Regions from separate parts of the Flavobacterium niveum genome, predicted to be linked through region 2. Evidence: riboswitches for the same ligand, from Rfam matches in the RefSeq annotation. Region 2 holds a riboswitch; the other holds the start of a gene.
The links. Region 2 has a riboswitch for S-adenosylmethionine ahead of ACZIX4_RS12630 (homocysteine S-methyltransferase family protein). Riboswitches for the same ligand answer to the same signal wherever they lie in the genome.
Positions count from the first base shown of each region.

Region 1: linked by a shared signal. The riboswitch ahead of ACZIX4_RS14760 (trans-sulfuration enzyme family protein) and the one ahead of ACZIX4_RS12630 (homocysteine S-methyltransferase family protein) in region 2 are both predicted to bind S-adenosylmethionine.

Region 1 is NZ_JBUYSX010000005.1:377,478-385,200, reverse strand. Features, by position in the region: gene ACZIX4_RS14775 (S8 family serine peptidase) at 1-1,499, opposite strand, end outside; gene ACZIX4_RS14770 (CAP domain-containing protein) at 1,539-2,111, opposite strand; gene ACZIX4_RS14765 (EamA/RhaT family transporter) at 2,290-3,153, shown strand; SAM riboswitch class I at 3,276-3,389, shown strand; gene ACZIX4_RS14760 (trans-sulfuration enzyme family protein) at 3,527-4,702, shown strand; gene ACZIX4_RS14755 (homoserine dehydrogenase) at 4,754-5,977, shown strand; gene ACZIX4_RS14750 (LURP-one-related/scramblase family protein) at 6,140-6,730, shown strand; gene tpiA (triose-phosphate isomerase) at 6,798-7,553, opposite strand; gene ACZIX4_RS14740 (TlpA family protein disulfide reductase) at 7,553-7,723, opposite strand, start outside.
Region 2 is NZ_JBUYSX010000004.1:416,687-424,409, reverse strand. Features, by position in the region: gene ACZIX4_RS12650 (OsmC family protein) at 553-987, shown strand; gene ACZIX4_RS12645 (hypothetical protein) at 1,371-1,895, shown strand; gene ACZIX4_RS12640 (hypothetical protein) at 1,943-2,362, shown strand; gene ACZIX4_RS12635 (DUF6602 domain-containing protein) at 2,518-3,483, opposite strand; SAM riboswitch class I at 3,687-3,792, shown strand; gene ACZIX4_RS12630 (homocysteine S-methyltransferase family protein) at 3,892-4,893, shown strand; gene ACZIX4_RS12625 (four helix bundle protein) at 4,921-5,280, shown strand; gene metH (methionine synthase) at 5,277-7,723, shown strand, end outside.

The DNA.
Region 1 (7,723 bases), on a different contig from region 2:
AGTTGTGTTTTCAGCACTACCTGCCCCAGGTTGTTGTATAATACAAACGGGCCCGTTTCATTTTCGGGGAGGCTTATGTTTACTACATCATTTGCCGGATTTGGGTATACAGTTATACCGTCTTTGTCTGCCTTAGGTACGTCAAGCGTGCTTTGGTACGCTGCCCAAAAATCAGGGATACCGTAACCGTAATAGGCATCAGGATTTGTATATCTGTCGGCAGATTGCTTTATAAGTTGTAGCAATTCAGCATTGGTAAGGTCGGGCAAAGCCTGCCACAAACAAGCCACAAGCCCTGCTGTAATGGGACTGGAAAACGAGGTACCGTTACCCGTGTAAATGTTGCCATCGGTAGCGGCGTAAGCACTGCCCAGGCCCATAGCCATAACATCGGGTTTTATGCGGTTGTCGGCACTTGGCCCCGTCGAGCTGAAATATGCATACTGCTCACCACTATCCACAGCGCCTACGGTAAGCACGTTTACAGCATCAGCCGGTACGCCTATGTGGGGGTTTGATCCAAAGCCTGTATTGCCCGCCGAAACCACTATAAACATGCCTCGGCTAAAGGCAATATCTGCCCCACGTGAAATGAAAGCTGTTTGCCCGTCCATTTCATCATAGCTATAACTATAAGCGGCATTTTCGTAAGTAAAATATCCCAGAGAAGTATTGATAACATCCACACCAAGGCTGTCGGCTTCTTCTGCGGCTTCTACCCAAAACGATTCTTCTACAGGGTTTTCGTATGTCATGCTTTCGGTTACAAAAAGGTAGTAAAACGCATCAGGAGCTGTGCCCACCAGATGATTATCAACATAACCGCCCATAGTACTCAGTACCAGTGTTCCGTGCGTGCCGCCGGTATATACATTATCTGAATTTTCAACAAAATTATGCCCGCCCAGTACCAGGTTGTTATCATACAAATGCTGCATAACAGGCGATGTATCGGTATTAGGAAAGCCTGCATCGAGCACCGCAATGGTCATGCCTGTACCGGTAAAATTGGCCTGGTGCAGCAGGTGGCCGTTCAGCATTTGTATCTGCGCAGCCGCCGAACCGTAGTTGTATTCCGTTTGTACTTCGAGTTGTTTATTGGTGGTTTTGACGTTGGTTTTCGTCTTTGCCGGTTTGCTGTTCAGGCTGTCGTCTGCAAAATCTATTGATACTACATAGGCCAACGAAGTAAGCGCCGAAATATCTGCTATACTACCCCGGATGTGCAATGCATTTAGCCACTTGCTTTTTGCCATAACGGTAATGCCGGCTGCAGTTGTAATACCGTCTATGTATTCGGGGTGTATGGGTACGTCTTTTTCGTCCAAAGCTATGCCCTGTGCGGTACGCCTGTCCAGTGCTTTTTGCGACAGCATTTCCAGCGGGTTTGCCAGATAATAGTCGGCATCGGGCTTATCAGTAAAGTATACCCAGGCATCTTGCTGGGCATGCAGGGCCAAAGCAAAAAGGAAACATAACAGTATGTAAAGCTTTTTCATAGCAAATCAGGTCAATATTCAGCAAATCTACGAGAAACGTTAGTATTCATCAATATCTTCTCCAAACCAAACAAGAGCAACCCCTTTATACATACCAATACCAATAGCTTGCCAAGGATGATTAGCCCATTCACCTTCATTAATAATTACAGCATTATGCCCAGGGCTATTTTTCCAATTTTCCAGTGCTTCTTCAGCACCCATTGTTTTATTTCTGCCGCTTGAAGAATATGCTGTAGCTATTTCATAACCATTATCTGTATAAGACGTGAGTTCACTGGGTTTATTCCATAAGCAGGCTGCGTTTGCATGGTCTTCTGTATAACAACAAGATGTCCAGTCTCCTTTATCAGACCAACTATGCAGGTTACAATTACCGACATCAGGTTTGTTATCAACTAAATCCTTAGCGTGTGTTTGCGCAACAAAATTCAATGAGTTAGATATAGGAATTGGAGGCAATCCTTTCTCATGGCGATATTGCATTATCAATCCATATAATTTGGCTTCAGAATTAGTGCTTTCGCCAGAGCTTACCGAATCATCATCTTCTAATACAAGCGAGCAGGCCAAACAGCTAAATAATAATAAAAAAGATATAATTTTTTTCATAATGTGGGGGAATTAAATAAACATACATTTTACCAAATGTAAACAATATGCTGTAAAGCGCTATACTAAAAATTCAAAAAAAGGTTCGCTAACTCAATTAGTTAAACCCTTTATGAAAAAACAAAAACGATTACAAATGTTATGCATTCTTAGATTATTTTTGTGGAAATTTTTATAAATGTTATTTTTATTGTTAAGCATACTATGCAGCGTATCGGTGGGGATAATCTTTAAAATTGCGGGCAGGAAAGCACGCCGCAGTACCCAGCTGATATTGTGTAATTATGTAGTGGCACTGCTGCTGTGCTACCTTTTTTTTAAGCCGGAGGCTGACGTATCTTACATGGGGCAACACTGGCCGGTTTATGTACCGCTTATGGTTTTGCTGCCCTCTATATTCCTCTTTTTGGCAGCATCTGTAAAGCATGTGGGCATTGTAAAAACCGATGCCGCCCAAAGGTTGTCTTTGTTTATTCCCATACTGGCTGCATGGCTTATTTTCCATGAGGCATTTAACACCTGGAAAATACTGGGGCTTGTAGTGGGTTTCCCCGCACTAATGCTTATACTGAGTAAGAAGGAAGAAACCGGGAATACAGGCCGGGAATGGATATTCCCTACGGTTGTATTGCTGGGCTTCGGGGTGGTAGATACGCTGTTTAAACAGGTGGCACTGCTGGAAAAACCGGGCTACACCACATCGCTATTTATGATATTTACAGGGGCACTTGTGGTTACCCTCCTCATCACAATTTACGAAGCTATTTTCTTAAAGAGGAATATAGAGCCTATCAACTTTGCATTTGGGCTTTTGGTGGGTATTTTTAATTTTGGCAACATCCTTTTTTACCTGAAAGCACATCAGGCTTTTGCCGAAAACCCGTCGACGGTTTTTGCTGCCATGAACATGGGGGTTATTGTCTTGGGCAGCCTTGCAGGTGTTTTTTTATTTAAGGAAAAACTTACAACTAAAAATTACATCGGGATATTCTTAGCACTGGTGGCGATTGTTTTGATTACGCTTTCGCAAATTTCCACATAACACAACTTTCTTAAAACCAATAAGTTAAAACAAAAAAACCAAGCGGGTTGAAATTTTTTCACGAAAATATTTGGAAAATAAAAAACTCCTCCCTTACCTTTGCAGCAAGTTCTTCAAAATTATTCTTATCCAGAAAGACCGAGGGAATTGACCCGATGACGTCTTGGCAACCTGTCCTGCATTTGTGCTGATAAGGTGCCACATTCAACCACGCCTATGGCGGGGAAAGATAAGTAAGAAACAGCAAATATATAATTTACCATATATGCCTTTCTGACTTGTCGGGAAGGCTTTTTTATTTTATGCCTTTTCGATACCTGGCTTTGAATAGTTTTTGAGAAACGAAATGTTTAACAAAAATTAATTCGAAAAGATGAAAGAACAAACTGCAATCCTGAACAACCTGCCTATCGACCCGCTAACCGGAAGTATTTCGGTGCCTATTTACCAAACTTCAACATTTGTACAGGATGCACCGGGTGTTCACAAAGGCTTTGATTATGCACGCAGCAACAACCCTACCCGCAAGGTACTGGAAGATACTATAGCCCAGCTTGAAAACGGTACTAACGGTTACGCTTTTGCCAGCGGCCTTGCAGCGATAGACGCCGTTATAAAACTACTTAGCGCCGGTGATGAGGTTATTGCAGTAGACGATATTTACGGTGGTGCCTTCAGGTTGTTTACCCATGTGTACCAAAAATTCGGCATCAGCATTAAGTACGTAGATACTACCAATGCACAAAACGTAGCCGATGCCGTAACCGACAAAACCAAACTGATCTGGATAGAGTCGCCTACAAACCCTACACTGAAAATTTCTGATATTGAAGCCATTGGCAAGATTGCCAAGGCAAATAACATACTGCTTTGCGTAGACAATACTTTTGCTTCGCCAATAGCGCAAAAGCCGCTTAACCTTGGTGCCGACATCGTGGTACACAGTGCTACAAAATACCTTTCGGGCCATAGTGACCTTATTGCCGGCCTTGTGGTTACAGCCACCCAGGAACTTGGCGACAAAATAAAATTCATCCAGAATGCTTCGGGTGCCATCCTTGGGCCGTTTGACAGCTGGTTGGTTATCCGCGGTATAGAAACCCTTAGCCTGCGCATTAAGGCACATGCCGAAAATGCACAAAAAGTGGCTGAATACCTTCTTGAAGAAAAACTGGTTAAAAACGTATACTATCCGGGCCTTACTACGCACCACAACCACGAAATTGCCAAAAAGCAACAGAAGTACTTTGGCGGTGTGGTAACGTTTGACCTGGTGATAGACGACAAAGAACTGGCCAGCAAAATAGTAAGCAGCACCAAGTTGTTTAAACTTGCCGAAAGCCTTGGCGGGGTGAAAAGCCTGCTGTGTTTACCGTGTGAAATGACCCACAAGTCTATCCCGGCAGAAAAGCGTTACCAGGCAGGTGTTACCGACAGCCTTATACGCCTTAGCGTAGGCCTTGAAGATGCAGACGACCTTATCGAAGACCTGAAACAGGCTTTTGCAGTGGCAATAAGCGTTCAGGAAAATGCATCGGCAACCGTATAATTAAAAAGAAGAAAAATCACCTCAGGATAGGGAAAAATGGCTAGAAAACAATTGAATATAGGCTTATTTGGGTTTGGTGTAGTAGGGCATGGCCTGTATGAAGTACTGCAAAAAACTCCGGGCCTTCAGGCAACAATCAAGAACATTTGCGTAAAAGACAAGAACAAGCAGCGTGAAATAGGCCCGGAAAATTTTACGTACGATAAAAACGACATCCTTAACGACGACAGCATTAATGTTGTGGTAGAGCTTATAGACGATGCCGATGCTGCGTACGAAATTGTAACGGCTGCACTGAAAAAAGGCAAGGCTGTGGTAAGCGCCAACAAAAAAATGGTGGCCGAACACTTTGCCGAACTGCTGCAACTGCAACGCGAGTACAATGTACCGTTGCTATATGAAGCGGCTGCTTGTGCCAGTATGCCTATCATCCGTAACCTGGAGGAGTACTACGATAACGACCTGCTTGATTCTATAGAAGGCATTGTAAACGGCAGTACAAACTATATACTTACCAAGACCTTTTCCGAAAACCTTAGCTATGCGGATGCGCTGAAGCAGGCTCAGGATTTGGGCTTTGCCGAAAGTAACCCGATACTGGATACCGGCGGTTTTGATGCTAAATACAAGCTACAGATATTACTGGCGCACTCGTTTGGCTACATAGCTACCCCTGATGAGATATTCAACCTGGGCATAGACAATATAGGCGAACTTGAACTGAAGTACGCCAAAGAAAAAGGCTTTAAGATAAAACTGGTAGCACAGGCTTTTAAAGGTGCAGACAATACCATTTCGGCATTTGTGACGCCTAAGTTTGTAACCCCGGAAGACCGTCTGTATAACGTAGACGATGTGTTTAACGGTGTGCTTACCAAAACGTACTTTGCCGATACACATTTCTTCGTAGGCCGTGGTGCGGGTGCTTACCCTACAGCATCGGCTGTATTGTCTGATATTTCGGCACTGAGCTATGACTACCGCTACGAATATAAAAAGATACTGCGCCAGGAAAACCTGAGCCTAAGCAACGATGCCGAGCTTAAGGTACTATTGCGTCACCTTAAAGACGATGCGGAAGCCCTGAAACTGAAATTTAATACTGTAGAGGAAGCCTACCTTAATAACAGCGCGGGCTACATTACAGGAGATATTACGCTGAGCAACCTTAAACAACTGCAACAGCAATACGGCAGCGATGTTTCGTTTATCCTTATCAATGTGGTTAAGGAAACGAAGAACGCCTCCACAGCGCAGGTAGCCGTGCCTGCATAACAAACAAAGGATTTTCTTTCAACTATTTTCCAATTACCGGAAGCCTCCCTACTCCACTGGGGAGGTTTCTTTTTTTAACAAAAAGCGGTTTGTATTGAACTTTTGAATATATTAGCGCTGCTAATTTTTAAAACATTCACAAATTCATTTAACCGACCTTTTATGGAATCAAACTTTTTTAGTGGCAACACTTACTTTATTGATGAAAAAGTAAACATGTTCAAATTTGAAAATGCGTACCGCGTATACGATGGCGATGGCCAGCAGCTGGGTAACATCAACCAGAAACTTACCGGTGGGCAAAAAGCTCTAAGGCTTATACTGAACAAAAAAATGCTGCCTTTCCTTCTTGAAATCCGTGATGCACAAGGCCAGCTACAGGCTACTATTTCGCGCGGGTGGACATTCTTTATGTCTAAAATTACCATAGCTGATGCAAACGGTACACCTGTGGGCCAGATAAAACAAAAATTCACGCTGCTTAAACCTGCTTTCAACATTACCGATATGGCAGGCATACCACTGGGCTATATTAAAGGCGACTTTGTGGCCTGGGACTTTAAAATTACCGATGCCAAAAACCAGCCTATAGGTGTAGTAAACAAAAAGTGGGCAGGTGCATTAAAAGAGCTTTTCACCACTGCTGATAAATACCACGTGCACATAAGCGGTGCGCTTGAAGATACAAAAACACGTATCGCGATTATTTCTGCTGCGGTAACCATAGATATGGTACTTAAAGAAAATAAGTAATCATTACTTTATACAACAACAAAGGCGGCCCGAAAGAGCCGCCTTGTTTATTTTTATGGTAAAGATATTATTCTATACCTTTAAGGATTCCAAGGAAATCATCCGCTTTAAGCGATGCACCGCCTATAAGGCCGCCATCTACATCGGGCTTACCGAAAATTTCAGCTGCATTATCAGGCTTCACGCTACCACCGTAAAGGATAGAAGTAGCTTCAGCTATTGCAGGGCTTACTGCTTCTGCAATTAGGTTACGGATAAACGCGTGCATTTCCTGAGCCTGCTCCGGTGAAGCCGTAAGGCCTGTGCCGATAGCCCAAACCGGCTCATAAGCAAGTACTACGTTTGCCCAGTTTTCCTGCGCAATGTGGAAAATACCTTCGCGAAGCTGGCTTTCTACCACCGCAAAGTGGTTTTCGCTTTGCCTGTCGGCAAGTTCTTCGCCAAAGCAGAATATAATTGTAAGGCCATGTGCAAGGGCTGTATCTACTTTTTTGGCAAGGATTTCATTGGTCTCGCCAAAATAAGCACGCCTTTCAGAGTGGCCAAGGATTACAGTATTAATGTGTGCGCTTTTAAGCATACCTACCGATACTTCACCTGTATAAGCGCCGCTTTCGGCCTGGTGCATGTTTTGTGCAGCAACAATAATACCGGTACCGTTAGTTTTGGCTACAGCAGTAGTAAGGTTGATAAAACTTGGTGCTACTACCAGTTTAGCAGTAGTAGTTTCAGGCTTTTTAGCTATTAGTTCATCAAGCAGGGCTACGGTCTGGTCAATGTCGTTATTCATTTTCCAGTTACCTGCAACGATCTTCTTTCTCATTATTGTATTGATTTTAGTGTACTGATAAGTTTCTCATCGTCGGCTTCAATAGCACGGAACAGCGCTATCTTACCGTTTTTGTCTATCACCATATAGCGCGGAATCCAGTCCAGCTTAATGTCTTCGCTAAAAGCACCTTCCTTCATGCTGGTACCTACGTGGTAATTGTC
Region 2 (7,723 bases):
TGCCTTTTGCCTTATCCCTCTTGCCTTTTTTAACACCAACAAATATTCACACTTATACTGATTTACAAATAAAATTCAAAACAAAAATGTTAAAGTTTAAAAAATAATTTTGTAAATTGAAAAATAGTTTAGATATTTGAAAATATAAAAATCAGGGTAAAAAGTTTATGAAACATACCATTTGCAATATTTCGGTTCAGGTGATGTGGAAACAATCCACTCTCAGGGGCTTTTTGTATACGGTTTAAATTTCATAACCATAAATAATACAAAGCCCCTGTACAATAAATACAGGGGCTTTTTTGTTAAGGATAATAAGACAATACTATAAAGAGATATGAACACGACAGTCAAACATATTAATTGCATGCAGCAGCTCATTTGCTCCCCATCGTGGCAGATGCAGGCGAAATATATGCAGTTACCAGAGGATTGGCCGTCGGTATAAACTTAGTTTATAATTCAGGTGCAAAGGCTCTTTTGGTAACATATTTCCGAAAGAGCCTTTTGTTTTTAACAGTAAATCCGGTTATCCATTTTAAATATAAGCCTATGAAAACTCAATCTGTAAACGTACTGGGCTACACCGGCCAAAACAGCCAGTTTGTAGTAAAAACATCTAATACCGACCTGCGTATAAGCCAAAGCGCTACGCAGTATGTACCGCAAACCCCAAACCCGTATGAGTATATACTGGCGGGCTTTGCAGGCTGCATCAACGCACTGGGCCAGACAGTTGCCAAGGAACTGGGTATTGTACTGAAGTCGTTACAGGTAGAAATTACAGGCAGCATGAGCGCCCTGCCCTCAGAGCGCCCCGGCTTCGACAAGATAGAGATAACCCTTAGGCCGGCTGCTGCGGCACCCCTTGCCACCCTGCAACGCTGGATGGACGAAGTACAGTTCCGCAGCCCGGTTTATGATACCCTGGTAAGCAACACCCCGGTAAGCCTTAACCTGTTTAAGGAATACACAGCGGTGAATTAACGTATATAAACTGCGGTTCTTCCATGTCGACCGGAACGCAGTGGAGCGGAGACATCTCGTATGACACAGAAATTTGAAAAGCAAGAGATTTCTCCATTACGCTTCGCTTCAGTCGAAATGGAAGAGAAAGCAGTTACGACTCATAAGTTTGTTTTAAGTTGTTTTTTGTTTGTTTGTTTGAGACCTGCCTTTGGGTCGGCACCAAAGGCAGTTTCTTTTTTAAGTGAACATAAAACTTTGCGGCTTAGCGTCTTTGCGAGGGATTTTTACCACAAGGAACACTAAGTTTTTTCACAGGGTTCACAAAGCAATGATGATTACCCAAAATACTATTAAAGAACACAAAGGCTTTCCTTCGGAAAGAAAAAATACACACTTATACTATGCCAAATACAATAAACATAGTGCTCTTCGGTATCGGAAACGCCGGGAGCGCCCTCATAAATAAAGTATTAAAAGGACGCGAGGATATTACCACACCCGCGCCCGATATCCGTTTTCCGGTGATTACTAACAGCAGTGTGGCCTTTTTTGAGAAAGACGCCGACGGCTATGCATGGGAAGCCAACTTTATACGTTTTGCCATTCCGTTTAAGATAGACGATGTGGTAGAGTATGTATTGGAGCACGACCTGCATAACGTAATTTTTGTAGATGCCACGCCAAGTGCCGAACTGCCTGCCGAGTACCCTACGCTGGTACGCACGGGCTTCAGCATTGTATCGATTAACGAAACGGTGCAGTACCTGCCTGAGAATTTCGAAAAGGGCATTAAGTTCCTTACCGAAACCCGCGGGTTGGGCTACCGTTTTATACCATCGGTACCGGGCGATGCCACTGCCGCAGGCGATGCGCTGTATGATGCCGTACTGCAAATTGCCGGAAAAACTAAGGAAGCAGCCGCATAGGCTGCTTTTCTGTTTTATATCTTTACCATACCAAACACTAACCCTCTATGCGTATACTATTTGCTGCACTACTGTTACTAACCTGCGCAGGGTGCGGTATGGGCAAATTGCTCCCCATAAACAAGGCATGCTATACCCGCGAAGAAATAGTACAACTATACCTGCAGGAAGCTAAGCGTATAGAAAAAGGCTACCCGTTTACACAAGATGAGGAGGTGTTTATCATTAAACTTAACAACATTACCCTTACGCACTTCAGGCCGGAAAACGCAACCGAAAAGAAGGCTTTAGGTAATTTCTTCAGTGCATTCCGCACTATTGAACACAAGCTTTTTGAGAAATATAATTTCGAATATATTTACCCCAGTTATGGTTCGCCATCGTATTCTAAGGAACTGGATTTAATGCTGAACCTGCCCGTACAACCCAGGGGAGAAAAAGACATTATTGTTATCTGTAAAGAATAGGGAGAATAATCAATCATATCATCAGGCACCTGCAACATACGAACTGGCAGTTGAGGAAGCAAAAACAGCTTAGGGCTGGTTTTGGAATTTATTACCCCTACTAAACACATAATGCTGAAAATTATACAGAAAAACTTTATTCAAATAGTAAAGATTTAAATATCTCTCTTTTCAATTCTGTCATAAATCTGCCCGAAATTCATTTTATCCTTAACTGAAGGTATTCCTTCTAAATAATTAATTAAATCAATAAAAAATCTTGTAAAGCTATTATGAGACCACATTAATTGCACTGCTATATTATCCTTAATTATACATGGAGCATACATTTTTGTAACAGAAAGTGTATTTTCCGAAGTTACATGCAAAGACGCACCTACAAATTGCTCAGTTATTTGTAGATTACCTAATTTATCAACATATATATTCAAGTCATCCAAAGGTTTACATAAAGCGCTGTCTAGGTTTTTTTTGTCATTATCATCAGAATTAAATAAATTAATTTGCCCTGAAGCATCTTCATCCACACTATTCCTTAAAACCAAACTACTTTTGTATCCTACAACTCCCGTTGCTTTGACAAACTCCTCTAAAATTATAGTATTATTTTGTAAGTCATTACCAATTTCTGCAAAAATTGAATAGCAACTAAAACTCTCAGGAAGATATCCATAAAACTCATTAAGCTCTTGTAATTTTTCTATTGAACTTATAATGCTTTTTTTGGTAAAAGAAGCTTTGACCTCAATAACCGCTTTAACATATTTTGCTGGAATTGCTTTTTTTGATCCATTTGGAGAATTATCACTATTATCTTCCAACCAAAGCACTGGAGCTTCTAACTGGTTATAAATTATAATATCGAAATGCCTTAACATATACGAACCCACAACAATATCTGGTATGATATAACCCGATGTAACACCATATTTTTTGGGTAAAAAACTTCCTAACCATTCACGTATTTTAGCCTCAAGCGCTACACCATGAGATGTTCGAACAGGATTATTTACATTCAATTTCTTTAAACGATCATATTCATTTAAAATTCCTGTTCTATTTTCCCAAAACTGACGCCAACCAAATGTTCCAAAACATTTTTCATTAATATCTTTTTTCATATGTTCCAATTTTAAAAATATAAGCCCTAAGACACATTCTATTACAAACCTGACAATATCTTAATTACATCTTAAAGACTAAAACGATTGTTTTAATCTTTTTATAAATTTAACAAAAACATGCAAACTAACATCCAAAACTAATATTTGCTTTCTACAAATCTATATATTACTTTTGCAGTGTTCTTTAACACAATTGCAACATGTTATCACGAAAGGTGGAGGGATTAGACCCGATGAAACCTTAGCAACCCTTTCCCTGTAAAGAAGGTGCTACATTCTACCAAGTAAAACGCGGATAGATAACAGAAACGGAATTTACCCTCCCTTCTACCCCACCTGATGACATAATTTTTAGAAACAAATTTTAAGTGCCAATGGCAACTTGAAACTTTAAACCTGAAACTAATGTTACCTATACACGACGCGCTGGCTAAACGCATTTTGATACTTGACGGAGCCATGGGAACCATGCTGCAGCGCCATAGTTTTACCGAGGAAGATTTTCGCGGCGAACGCTTTAAGGATTTCCCGCACCCGCTTAAGGGCAATAACGACCTGCTGACCCTCACCCAGCCCGAGGCCATTAAAGACGTGCACCGCCAGTACTTTGCTGCCGGAGCCGACATTGTGGAAACCAATACCTTTAGTGGCACCACCATAGGCATGGCCGATTACCACATGGAAGACCTTGTGTATGAGCTGAACTATGAGTCGGCACGCCTCGCGAGGGAAGTTGCCGATGAATTTACCGCTGCCAACCCCGACAGGCCACGTTTTGTAGCCGGTTCTATAGGTCCTACCAACCGTACCGCCAGCATGAGTCCCGATGTGAACGACCCGGGCTACCGCGCCGTAACCTTTGACGACCTTCGCATCGCCTACAAAGAGCAGGTAAAGGCGTTGATTGATGGCGGCTCAGACATACTTTTGGTGGAAACCATTTTTGATACGCTTAACGCAAAGGCAGCGCTTTTTGCCATAGAGGAAGTTAAGGATGAACTGGGCCTTGACATTCCCATTATGGTGAGCGGAACTATTACTGATGCTTCGGGGCGTACCCTGAGCGGACAAACGGTAGAAGCATTCCTGATTTCGATTTCGCATATACCGTTATTAAGTGTTGGGTTTAACTGCGCTTTGGGCGCCGACCAGCTGAAACCTTACCTGAAACGTTTGGCGCACAATACACAGTTCAGCGTTTCGGCACACCCGAATGCCGGATTGCCAAACGCCTTTGGGCAATACGACCAGACTCCCGAAGAAATGCAGGTACTCATCAGGGAATACCTTGACGACAACCTTATTAATATAATTGGCGGCTGTTGTGGCACCACGCCGGATCACATCCGTTTGATTGCTGAAGTAGCGTCTGAATATGAACCCAGAAAGTTGTTGGTTGTTGGTTGATAGTTGTTGGACAGAACGTGAACTTATATGGTATATACGAACTTAGATGTTTGGGTTGAGGCAAGAAAACTGACCAATGTCCTTTACACAATAACAAAACAATTTCCGAAGGAAGAAATATACGGGCTAACAAACCAAATGAGGAGGTGTGCTGTATCAGTACCTTCAAATATAGCTGAAGGATGTGGTAGGCAAACCACCAAAGAAACGATACATTTCCTCCATATTGCCAGAGGATCTTTATTTGAACTTGAAACACAATGTTATTTGGCTTTAGACCAAAAATATTTAAATGAAAAAGAATTTGAAGAGCTTATTGGATTAATTCAATCATGCAAAAGGCTTTTAAATGGTTTTATTAATTATTACAAGAAGATGCAGGCATGAGTGAAGTTACCAATAACCAACAACCAACAACCAACAACCGTTATTTACGCTTGTCTGGTTTAGAACCCCTTATCGTTACCCCCGAAAGTAACTTTATAAACGTGGGCGAACGTACTAATGTTACGGGTTCGCGTAAATTCCTACGTTTAATCAAAGAAGAAAAATACGAAGAAGCACTCGATATTGCCCGTGCGCAGGTTGAAGGCGGCGCGCAGATTATCGACGTGAATATGGACGAGGGAATGCTGGATGGCGTGTATGCCATGACCAAGTTCCTGAATCTGATAGCCAGTGAGCCGGACATAGCCCGTGTACCGCTGATGATAGACAGCTCTAAATGGGAAATCATTGAGGCAGGGCTTAAAGTGGCACAGGGCAAGAGCGTGGTGAACTCCATCAGCCTTAAAGAGGGTGAGGAATTGTTTATAGACCACGCTAAAAAGATAAAACGCTACGGTGCGGCGGCCATTATCATGGCATTTGATGAAACCGGCCAGGCCGACACCTACGAACGTCGTATAGAAATTTGCAAGCGCAGTTACGATATATTGGTCGACAAAGTGGGCTTCCCGCCGGAAGACATTATTTTCGACCCGAATATTTTCCCCGTAGCTACGGGTATGGAAGAACACCGCCGCAATGCGATTGACTTCTTTCTGGCTACCAAATGGATACGTACCAACCTTCCACACGCCCACGTAAGCGGCGGGGTGAGTAACGTATCGTTCTCCTTTAGGGGTAACGACAGGGTTCGCGAGGCCATGCACTCGGCATTCCTGTACCACGCCATACAGCACGGTATGGACATGGGTATTGTAAACCCCGAGATGATTGAGGTATACGACAACGTAGATAAAGACCTCATGGAGCATGTAGAAGACGTGCTTTTGGATCGTCGCGATGATGCTACCGAACGCCTTTTGGCTTTCGCCGAAAATGTAAAGGGCGATGTAAAAACTACCGAAAAACAGGCACAGGAATGGCGCGCGCTGCCGGTACAGGAGCGACTTACCCACGCGTTGGTTAAGGGTATCGATGAGTTTATTGAAACCGATGTGGAAGAAGCACGCCTTGCTGCCGCCAAACCAATTGAGGTAATTGAAATCAACCTTATGGCGGGCATGAACGTGGTGGGCGACCTGTTTGGTTCGGGTAAAATGTTCCTGCCGCAGGTGGTGAAGTCGGCACGTGTAATGAAAAAGGCGGTGGCGTATCTTTTACCTTTCATCGAAGAAGAAAAAGATGGCAAATCATCAAGCGCCGGTAAGGTGCTTATGGCAACTGTAAAAGGCGACGTGCACGACATCGGAAAGAACATCGTATCGGTAGTACTGGCCTGTAATAACTTTGAAATCATAGACCTGGGTGTAATGGTTCCGCCCGAAAAAATTATAGAAACCGCCGTTAAGGAACAGGTAGACATTATAGGATTGAGTGGGCTGATAACGCCTTCGCTTGACGAAATGGTGTACCTGGCTAAGGAGCTTGAACGCCTTAACATCAACATACCGGTAATGATAGGTGGCGCTACTACCAGCCGCGCCCACACCGCCGTGAAAATTGCCCCTGAATATGGCGACACCGTGGTACACGTTAACGATGCCAGCCGCGCCGTTACTGTTGCCGGAAGCCTGATTAGCACTACCGTAAAAGCTGATTATGCCAAATCCATCCGCGAAGAATATGACAAGTTGCGCGAGGGTTACCTGAACCGTACCCGCGAAAAAGACTTTTTAAGCATAGCCGACGCGCGTGCGAATAAATACAAAATTGATTGGGAAGCTTTTACGCCATTTGAGCCGAAACAATTAGGTGTGCAAACCATTTACCCTAAGCTGGAGGAACTGGAACCCTATATTGACTGGACACCGTTTTTCCAGACGTGGGATTTGCACGGCAAGTACCCTGCGATACTAACCGATGATGTAGTGGGCGAACAGGCACAATCATTATTTGCCGATGCACAAAAAATGCTGAAACAAATCGTAGACGAAAACTGGTTTGAGGCCAAGGGTATTTTTGGGGTTTTCAAAGCGAATACGGTGAATGATGATGATATACAGTTAAGCCCTGAGGGCCTTTTCCTAACGCTTCGCCAACAATCACAAAAAACCAAAGGTGCTCCAAACATCGCATTAGCAGATTTTGTTGCCCCGGTTGAAAGCGGCAAGCAGGATTATATGGGTGCGTTTTGCGTTACTACCGGTTTTGGGGTAGACGAAAAAGCTGCCGAATTTGAAAAGGAACACGACGATTACAATTCAATTATGGCTAAGGCGCTGGGCGACCGTTTCGCGGAAGCCTTTGCCGAATACCTGCACGAACGTGTACGTAAGGAGTTTTGGGGTTATGCTAACGAAGAGCACCTAAGCAATGCCGAACTGATTAAGGAACAGTACGAAGGCATACGCCCGGCACCGGGTTACCCTGCATGCCCCGACCA